DNA from 3 places in the Sporosarcina sp. AD_1 genome. Region 2 is predicted to be linked to each of the others. Evidence: riboswitches for the same ligand, from Rfam matches in the RefSeq annotation. Region 2 holds a riboswitch; each other region holds the start of a gene.
What was found. Region 2 has a riboswitch for cobalamin ahead of ACSW3C_RS09840 (ABC transporter substrate-binding protein). Riboswitches for the same ligand answer to the same signal wherever they lie in the genome.
Positions count from the first base shown of each region.

Region 1: linked by a shared signal. The riboswitch ahead of ACSW3C_RS07710 (ABC transporter substrate-binding protein) and the one ahead of ACSW3C_RS09840 (ABC transporter substrate-binding protein) in region 2 are both predicted to bind cobalamin.
Region 3: linked by a shared signal. The riboswitch ahead of ACSW3C_RS10525 (ribonucleoside-diphosphate reductase subunit alpha) and the one ahead of ACSW3C_RS09840 (ABC transporter substrate-binding protein) in region 2 are both predicted to bind cobalamin.

Region 1 covers NZ_JBPVIR010000003.1:295,266-298,544, forward strand. The annotation lists gene ACSW3C_RS07705 (YhgE/Pip domain-containing protein) at 1-1,775, opposite strand, end outside; cobalamin riboswitch at 1,885-2,068, shown strand; gene ACSW3C_RS07710 (ABC transporter substrate-binding protein) at 2,157-2,423, shown strand; gene ACSW3C_RS07715 (phosphotransferase family protein) at 2,473-3,258, opposite strand.
Region 2 covers NZ_JBPVIR010000004.1:273,317-276,595, reverse strand. The annotation lists gene argS (arginine--tRNA ligase) at 1-301, shown strand, start outside; gene ACSW3C_RS09850 (hypothetical protein) at 558-731, opposite strand; gene ACSW3C_RS09845 (hypothetical protein) at 728-907, opposite strand; cobalamin riboswitch at 1,193-1,379, shown strand; gene ACSW3C_RS09840 (ABC transporter substrate-binding protein) at 1,503-2,483, shown strand; gene ACSW3C_RS09835 (FecCD family ABC transporter permease) at 2,476-3,279, shown strand, end outside.
Region 3 covers NZ_JBPVIR010000004.1:409,632-412,910, reverse strand. The annotation lists gene ACSW3C_RS10530 (erythromycin esterase family protein) at 1-1,212, shown strand, start outside; cobalamin riboswitch at 1,387-1,563, shown strand; gene ACSW3C_RS10525 (ribonucleoside-diphosphate reductase subunit alpha) at 1,743-3,279, shown strand, end outside.

The DNA.
Region 1 (3,279 bases), on a different contig from region 2:
CCGACGGTAACAATTATCGTTTGAAGAAATCCAATCGTCAGGAAGGTCATCAGCTTGCCGACATAGACTTGGCGTGCGCTCATTTCCTCAAGATTTTCCGCGTCCGTCGATAAGAGGGAAATCAATAATAGGCAGCCGACCCAGATGGACAGCACCGTATAAAACGGCGTCATCCCAGTGCCGTAGTTCTTGATGGGGAACAATTTATTCTCATTCAACACGATGGGCTCTTCGAAAAAGCTCCGTTCTGCCTGTGGGTCATTTTGCAGTAGCTGAATGATTTCATTAATATCCGTTTCGCCTTTTACTTCCCTGATCCTATTCGCTAAGCTTTTCACCTTTTCCGAGACATAAGGATATTCCGCCATCACTTGGTCGAGCATGCCCTGTCCGTCCTCCAGATGAGTAGAGGTGCTGGATAGGACGAGTTCCACCTCCGGAATGGTCGTTTGAATTTCAACGAGCATGGACCGTCCTTGCTGCAATGTGGCTTTCGCCCGTTTCACTTCGCTTCGCACGGTCGGTTCGATTGTCTGCTCATATTCGGCAATAAACTGATCGAGGCGAACGGAAACACGGCCTGAGATATCTTGAAGGTCAGCAAGCGTTTGTTTCATTTGTTGCTCCTTGCTTTCCACAAGCCCATTCAATGCGCGTGCATTCGTTTGCGCTTCTGTCATGAGGGCTTTGATTTCCCCTGTCCGGTCAATAGCATCCTGCAATCGTTTATCGCGTTCTGGATTTGCCGGGACGCTCTCCCCTTCCTCAGTTGGTTTTGATCCAGCCGCCATATCACGGAGCCATACTAGATCTGCCTGAATGGCATCCACTTTTCCAATGGCATTTGTCATTCGGGTATCCACTCGTTCTTTTGCTTGGTCCAATTCTGTGAAATCGATTTGGACATTCCCGACTTTCGTCAGAAAATCATTTGTTTCTTTCGATATTCGGGATGCTGTTTTTAAATCTTGTTGGATGGTCGGCGCCATTTCGTTTAGTCTGGCTTCTGCTTGATTTAAAAAACCGAGCGTCCGGTCAATGGTGCCCAGCCCTTCCGAAACTGTCTGCTTTGCGGCCGGCATTTTGTTTTCCGCCTGGCGAATCAACTGTCGTGCCGACTTTGCATCATTCCGTGTGCCGACCAGCGTTTCATGAATGGCAGGCAACTTCTGCTCTATATCAAAAATATAATTTTCAAAACGCTCAATGTCCGGCAAGTCTTTTTGAATTTCAACTCCGAGTTGATTGAACAGGTCAAAAATGACTTCATTTACAGTGGCAATGAACTGGCTGCTCACCTTCTCCACAATGACACTGGCCCCTTTTTCTGTAATCTTCGGGGCAATGGAGTTCAATTTCTCGTTCACGTAATAATCAATTTGGGATTTTTCAGGCTCACCAGAAATAACCGTTCCAAGACGCTCCGAAAAATCTTCCGGTATGATCAAAACCGCAAAATAATCACCGTATTCAATACCCTCCATTGCCTGCTCACGGGTTGTGAAGTTCCAGTCCATATCCCGATTATGCTTCAGGGTGTCGACAAGCTGTCCGCCCACATCGATCGGTTCATCCCGAATGGTTGCCCCTTTGTCTTCATTGACAACTGCTACCGGTAACCGGTCCGTGTTCGCATACGGATCCCACGAAGCATATATATTCAGCCACGCATACAAAGAAGGGAGAATGATCAGTCCCCCGATAATGACCGCAGCGACCCAGTTGCGGCTCAAATTTTTTAAATCCGATATATAGATGGACCAGCTTTTGCGCATGTTGCCACCCTCTCCATTTCCACATTTCGCCCAAAGTATACCCTTCCTCCCGGCTGCCGAATCATGGCACTGTTCCATGCCTTCAATTTGAATGATACAATCGTCTAGTTGAATAAATAATTGAAAGAGTCATAGAAACCTATGTGAATGGGGAATCCGGTTAAAATCCGGAACTGTTTCCGCAACTGTAAGTGTGGACGAAGTGAGAATATGCCACTGTTCGTAAAGAATGGGAAGGCTCTCACCGGGAATGAAGCACAAGTCAGGATACCCGCTTTTTCAATGTGTATTTTGCTCCTTCGGAAAAAAGGGAAGATACGACATATTGGATTAGTAGGCACTTGTTGCTATAGATCTGTTTGTCGCCACCCATCTCCCTGGGTGGTTTTTTTCATTGGCACCAGAAGCGGAATACATCATTTAGAAGATATTCTTACCAAACAACCTGACGTCATTGTCACGACTACGTCGTATAGTCCGGACCCTGTCAGCGAAATCAAAAGCCGTGAAGGCTGGGATACATTACAGGCGGTAAAAGAAGACCGTGTCATCCAATTGGACAGCGATATGATGTCAAGACCAGGACCACGCATCGGAGAAGCAGTTGAGCTGCTAGCAAAAGCAATCTATCCTGAGAAATTCGAATAAAACGGACAAGCCAGGCGCGAGTGAGGGCCTGGCTTTCTTATGGCCTTAATTAGAAAAAATCGTACAACCCATCCGCGAAGTAAAAATACTCTTCCTTGCTGATGTGAGACCCATACCCCTCAAAGAAAAACTCCCGGTCCTCTGCCTTCTCAAACATCCCTGGTTTCGGCCGGATCGCGAGAGCCACATCATACCGGGGATCGCCGAATCCCCCTCCACTCCAATCGATCAAGCCGGTCACTTTACCGTTTGCACCAAGTACATTGTCAACAGTACAATCGCCGTGAATTAATGTCTGTTTCACCGCTTTTGGCTTGGATATCTTTAACCGTTCCAGCAACTCAGCCGTGCCATCGACTTGATAATGCTGCACGTTGTACTGAGCCGTTTCAAGCTGCCGGTCCAACCAGTCCCCTTCTTCTTTAAGCCCCCGCGGACATGGAGCTGAATGCAAACGGGCGAGCAGCTGGCCGAACTGAAACAACAAGGAACTGCGCTGCACTTCATCCGTCTCCCGCGAGAGCGCTGAGCGGATCGGTTCTCCCTCCAACACTTCTAGTACGAGCCATTGCCCGTCCGGTGTCGTCGTGCTCCCAAAGACTATAGGCACAGGCAACCCCGAACCCATTAAGTTTCGCAGCACATACTCCTCCCGCACGAGCCAAGATCGAAACAGCTCCTCTTTTGCCCGCTTTATAATATATGGACCTTTCTCTCCATCCACAATCCCTACATCAGAAGTATGTCCTTGCTTCGGAAACCGGATGTCGTGAATGGCCCCTGTTATGTAAATCAATTCGTGTGGTATCTCTTCTATGGTTAATGGCGTTGTCATGCAGTTCCTCCTACTGACTGT
Region 2 (3,279 bases):
GGTAGCTTCAACCGACCACGTAGACTTGCTGCAGTCGGAAAAAGAAGTTGAACTGCTAAAGAAAATCGGCGACTTCCCGAAAGTCGTCGCGGACGCAGCACGCCTGCGCTCGCCACACCGCATCGCAACATACATCCAGGAGCTGGCGGCTACCTTCCACAGCTTCTACAACGCAGAAAAAGTGCTCGACCCAGACAACCGCGACCTATCCGAAGCCCGTCTGGCCCTCGTCACCGCAACACGCACAACAGTTGCCAACGCCTTGAAACTCATCGGCGTCGCAGCGCCTGAAAGAATGTAAGGAAAACCCCCGTCTTTCCCGGTTCCGCGGGAGAGGCGGGGGTTGTTTTGTTATTCATCTGAACGGGGACCTTTGAATGTAGGACGTAACTGCTTGATATTTGTGTAACCGCTCGTATTTGCTTCCGAACCTCTCGTATATTTCGTTTACCGCTCGAATCACGTTTCGAACCTCTCGTAAAACTTTGTAACCGCTCGAATCTCGTTTTGAACCTCTCGTATAATTTTTTTACCGCTCGTATCCAACTTGCAACCGCTCAAATCACGTTTTGAACCTCTCGTAATAATTTTTTATCGCTCGTATCCGACTTGCGACCGCTCGAATCTTGTCCAGCCAGCTGAGGGGAATTTTGTAACCCGACGTACCACGTTTCGAACCGCTCGTATTTGCTTCCGAACCTCTCGTATGTTTCATTTACCGCTCGAATCACGCTTCCAACCTCTCGAATAACTTTGTAACCGCTCGAATCTCGTTTTGAACCTCTCGTAAAAATTTTTTACCGCTCGTATTCGACTTGCGACCGCTCGTATTTCCTTCCGAACCTCTCCAATAAATTCGTAACCGCTCGTATCCGGTTCCATACAGCTCGTATGTTTTCCTCGCCATATGAAATCCACCCGGCCCCAAATATAAATCGCCCTCACTTCCACACCAGGCATGCTCGCAGTATCAAGTCTACAACCGAAACCCCTTAAATTGTGAAGTGCATTCAGCGCGCCATCAGCTTTCCAATTACGTAATCCTCTTCGCGTACCAGCCGCTCCGTTCTCAGAATGTAAGCCACACCACAAACACAGGAAACTCGTCATTCCTCAACACTTGCAAATCCCTCTCCAACTTTCCGTCTATCGACAAGGAAATGTTTTATAGTATAATGGTTGCGTACACAATTACATATCCGAACATGAAGGTGCCCCGCCATCAACGACGGGGTTAAAAGGGAAGCCGGTTCGAAGCCGGCGCGGTCCCGCCACTGTAAGTGCGAGCTATCCGCCTGATGCCACTGGATCTGATCCGGGAAGGCGCGGTATGCGATTGAAGTACGAGCCAGGAGACCTGCCTTTGTGAATCACCCGCAACCCTACGAGGATAGGTTTGGTGAAGAGTCGGTGCGCTTTGGCGCGGCCGAATTTTTACTAGACGTTGTCCTCCGTTCATATGACGGGGGATTTTTGTTTGGAATCAATAGGAGGAAGACAGAATGAAGAAGTTTTGGCAGCTTTGGTTGACGGCTGTATTTGCCGTATTGCTTTTGACGGCATGTGGCACGTCGGATGAGCCGAAGAAAGAGGATGCAACAGAGCAAACAAGTGGACAGACAGCTGGCGATGCCGAGCAGGCAGCTCCTGCGTTCCCGGTGACATTGACCGATGCGGTTGGCAATGAAATTACATTTGAGGAAGCACCTAAGAAAATTGTTTCCTTGCAAGCGAGCAACACAGAAATCCTTTTCGCTCTTGGTTTGAATGATGAAATTGTCGGAGTTACTGACTTCGATAACTATCCGGAAGAGGCACTGGAAAAGGAAAAAGTCGGCGGCATGCAATTCAATGTCGAGCAGATTATTGCCATGGGCCCAGACGTTGTGTTCGCGAATGAAATGGGACAAAGCTCCGGTGAAGAAGGCTGGCAGCAAATCCGCGACGCGGGCATTCCAGTGTTTGTCGTGAAAAATGCGATGAACTTCGAAGAGACATATGAAACGATCAACACGATCGGAGAAGCAACAGGTAAGACGGAAGAAGCTGAAAAAATCGTAGCGGACATGAAAGCGAAAGTGGACGAAGTCGTTGCGAAAACGAAAGACGTCGAGACAAAGAAGCGTGTCTTCGTTGAAACATCCGATGCACCTGACATTTATGCACCTGGCAAAGGGACATTCATGCAGGAAATGCTTGATATGATCGGTGCTGAAAACGTTGTGACGGCAGATGGCTGGGCATTGATCAGCCCGGAAGAAATCGTGAAGCAAAACCCTGACGTCATCATCGTCATGTACAGCTATGTGCCGGATATCGTGGAGAGCGTGAAAAACCGCGACGGCTTCAGCGATATTACAGCTGTCAAAGAAGACCGCGTCATTCAAGTTGATGAGAATATGACGAGCCGGACAGGTCCTCGCCTGGCGCTTGGCCTGGAAGAAGTGGCTAAAGCCATTTATCCAGAGGCGTTCGGTGAATAAAACAGGCATCGCCTACATCGTGAGTGCCGCCACACTGGCTGTGGCGGTATGGCTCGGTGTATCCATCGGAACCGTGAAAGTGCCACTGAGCACGTTCTGGGATTCGTCGGATACTACAGCAACGAATATCCTATGGAAAATCCGCATGCCGCGTGTCCTATTGGCTGGCCTTGTCGGTGCATCGCTTGCCATTGCGGGCGCTGCGTTCCAAGGATTGCTGAAAAATCCGCTAGCCGATCCATACACCCTCGGAGTGTCATCCGGCGCCTCGGTAGGTGCGGTTGTGACACTCTTTTTTGGCTTATCCATTCCGATGCTGGGCGCGTATACGTTGCCAATCTTTAGCATGGTCGGCGCCGCGGTAACGATGTTCCTTGTTCTCGGATTTGCGAGACTCGTCGACCGTTCCATGAAGATGGAGACGATCATCTTGACGGGCATCATTTTCGGGTCGTTCCTCGGCTCGGTTCTGTCCCTAATGATTGCGCTGACAGGGGAAGAGCTGCGGCAAATTATCGGCTGGCTGTTAGGAAGCGTGTCGATGCGCGGCTGGAAATATATCGTTATGGTGCTGCCGTTCGTTATCATTGGCTCTTTCATCCTCTGGCTCAACCGGCGAGAGCTGAACGCCATGCTGTTCGGCGAAGAGCGGGCGCATCATTTGGGCGTCAACGTTCGTCGCCGCAAATTTATGATTCTCATAGGCGGTTCCATTTTAACGGGTTCTGCTGTGGCGGTGTCCGGAACGATCGGCTTCGTCGGACTCGTTGTCCCTCATATGACAAGGCTGCTATGG
Region 3 (3,279 bases), 140 kb from region 2:
GCGATGCCGCTGGATGAGGAGGCGCTGGATGCTCTCGTGGAAGCGGCGGGACATGCTGAAGTGGTGATGATCGGCGAGGCATCCCACGGGACACATGAATTTTACAAGATCCGTGCCGAGCTTTCTAAACGACTCATTCAAGAAAAAGGGTTCACAATTGTGGCAGTGGAAGGGGATTGGCCGGCTGCTGCGTCCGTGAACCGCTATGTCAAAGGGTTTGAAGAGAACGAATCCGCGCAAGATGTATTGCTACAATCTTTCGAACGCTGGCCGACGTGGATGTGGGTGAATGAAGAGGTGAGGGACTTCATCGAGTGGTTGAAGCTTCATAATGATTCGTTGCCCGATAAGGAGAAGACAGGTTTTTACGGTATCGATATGTACAGTTTGTATGAATCGATTGATGAGCTGCTTCGATTTTTATCTGAAAATCCGCAATTTGGAGCCGATCTAAACTTAGCAAGACAGGCGTTCTCCTGTTTCGAGCCATATAATCGGATGCCCGAGCATTATGCTCTGTCGACCGCTCATTTTTCCGATGAGTGCATTAGTGAAGTTGCTACGCTGCTGTCATCCATCCGAAGGAATGAAGAGCGTTTTGCCAGTCACCATGAAGAAGATCTGAACGTCACGATGAATGCCCTCGTCGCCAAAAATGCGGAGGCTTATTACCGGGAAATGATGCAAGACGACGCGATCTCTTGGAATACACGCGATTTGCATATGGTAGAAGCCATCAATGAATTAAAGAAATACCATGGGCCTGATGCTAAGCTGATTATTTGGGAACACAATACCCATATTGGCGACGCGTCCGAAACATCTATGAAAGACGACAACATGATCAATGTTGGCCAGCTCATTCGTGAGGAATACGGGCATAACCGCACGTTTGCCATTGGATTTGGGACCTACGAAGGATCAGTCATTGCAGCCGATAGCTGGGGCGCTCCTCTGGAAAGAATGACGGTTCCGCCTGCTAAGTTCAATACTTGGGAAGGGCAGATGCACGCAGCTGGTGCAGAGGATAAAGTGGTTTTATTCACAGACGATAACCGTCAGCTGTTCAATGAATGGATTGGCCACCGTGCCATTGGGGTTGTCTACAATCCAGAATTCGAAGCGTATGGAAATTTTGTCCCTTCGCGTGTTGGCAGCCGATATGATGGGTTTATTTTTTTAGACCAGTCAACTGCGTTATATCCTTTTTGAGCCGTGCAGCTGCTTGCACGGCTTTTAGTTTTATTGATAAAATTAGGTGCAGCCTACCTTAGAAATGTTTCAAGTTAGTAGAAATCCTCTCAAAAAATAATTCAAATTCTTTTTACCTATTTACGATTAAACCACAACATGTTAGGGTAGTAGATGTACATAAAGCACAACATATAGTATTTAACGATAGATTGGTACCGTATTCGGTTTAATAGGGAATCCTTAAATTGGAGCTGTCCCCGCAACTGTACGTGCTGACGACCTGCTGACAACCACTGTGGCAATGCCATGGGAAGGGAGCGGGGAGGAGGAAGCGCAAGCCAGTAGACCTGCCGTCCATCGTGAAGCGACACTTTCTTCGGGGGTTGAGAGGTGGGAGCGAGCGGGTTTTTCGCCTTTCCATCCGAAGGGGGTTCGACCTGATCTGTTTCCTACATACATCCATTAGCGATGTCTCACCGAAAAGGTGGGGCGTCGTTTTTTTTATTCCCTAACATCCTATAAGTAGGAAAGGAGCCAAACTGATGACAATGATTCAAGAAAACACAAAGGTGACTGACATTCTGGCGCAATTGAAGGAGGAATTCGGCGAGGGCCAAATTACTGCTTTGGAAACGGCGAGTGATAAATGGTTGGAACGCCATCCAGGCGGAAGCCAGGAAAACTGGGCAAAAGCAATGGTTTTGGAGGCGCTTAGCAATATTGATGAAGCGTCCACCCATTGGACATTTGTGGCATCCCGCATTTACTTGGACTCTGTTTACGAACAGCAGCGGGCCATTCGCGGCACAGATGTATACGCTGATTTTGCCGGTCACGTTGAAAGGCTCGTCCGACAAGGATTGTATACACCAGAACTGCTCGATCGATATTCTGCAGAAGAGCTGGCCACTATCGGGACATTTATCGAGCCCGAGCGGGACAAGCTGCTTACATATATTGGACTGAAAACGTTAATGGACCGCTACGCGGCTGTTGATTTTAATAAAAAACCGGTGGAGCTGCCACAAGAACGCTGGCTCATCATTGCCATGACGCTTATGCAAAAGGAGACTGATAATCGTCTTGGCAAAATTGCGGAAGCCTACTGGGCGATGAGCAACCTGTATATGACCGTCGCGACACCGACGCTTGCAAACGCGGGCAAGCCGCATGGTCAATTGTCCAGCTGCTTTATCGACACAGTGGACGACTCCTTGCAAGGCATTTACGACAGTAATACTGATATTGCGAATCTCTCAAAATACGGTGGGGGCATCGGGGTCTACATGGGCAAAGTGCGCTCCCGCGGTTCATCTATCAGAGGATTCAAAGGGGCATCGAGCGGCGTCCTTCCTTGGATCAAACAATTGAACAATACGGCGGTAAGCGTCGATCAACTCGGACAGCGCCAAGGTGCCATTGCCGTCTACCTCGATGTGTGGCATAAGGACATCTTCACGTTTCTCGATTTGAAGCTGAACAACGGGGATGACCGCTTGCGTGCACATGACATTTTCACAGGCGTCTGCCTGCCGGATATTTTCATGGAGCAGGTCGAAGCACGCGGAGACTGGCATTTATTCGATCCGCATGAAGTCCGGACGGTAATGGGCTACTCCTTGGAAGATTTTTATGATGAGACAAAAGGGTCTGGATCGTTCCGTGAAAAGTACGAGGAGTGCTCAAACCATCCACAATTGACGAAAGAGACTGTACCTGCGATCGAAGTGATGAAGCGCATTATGCGCAGTCAGCTTGAAACGGGCACGCCGTTCATGTTCTACCGGGATGAAGTGAACCGGATGAACCCGAATAAGCATGAGGGCATGGTGTATTCAAGTAATCTCTGTTCAGAAATCATGCAAAATCAAAGCGCAACACAATTCGAATCGGTCACGCTTGAAGATGATATCGTCGTCACACGATCGAAGCCGGGTGATTTTGTTGTGTGTAACCTATCTTCCATCAACTTGGGACGGGCGGTCCCAGCAGGTGTATTGGAACGGCTTCTTACGATTCAAGTGCGCATGCTCGATAACGTCATTGATTTGAATAAAATTCCGGTCGTTCAAGCACAGCGAACGA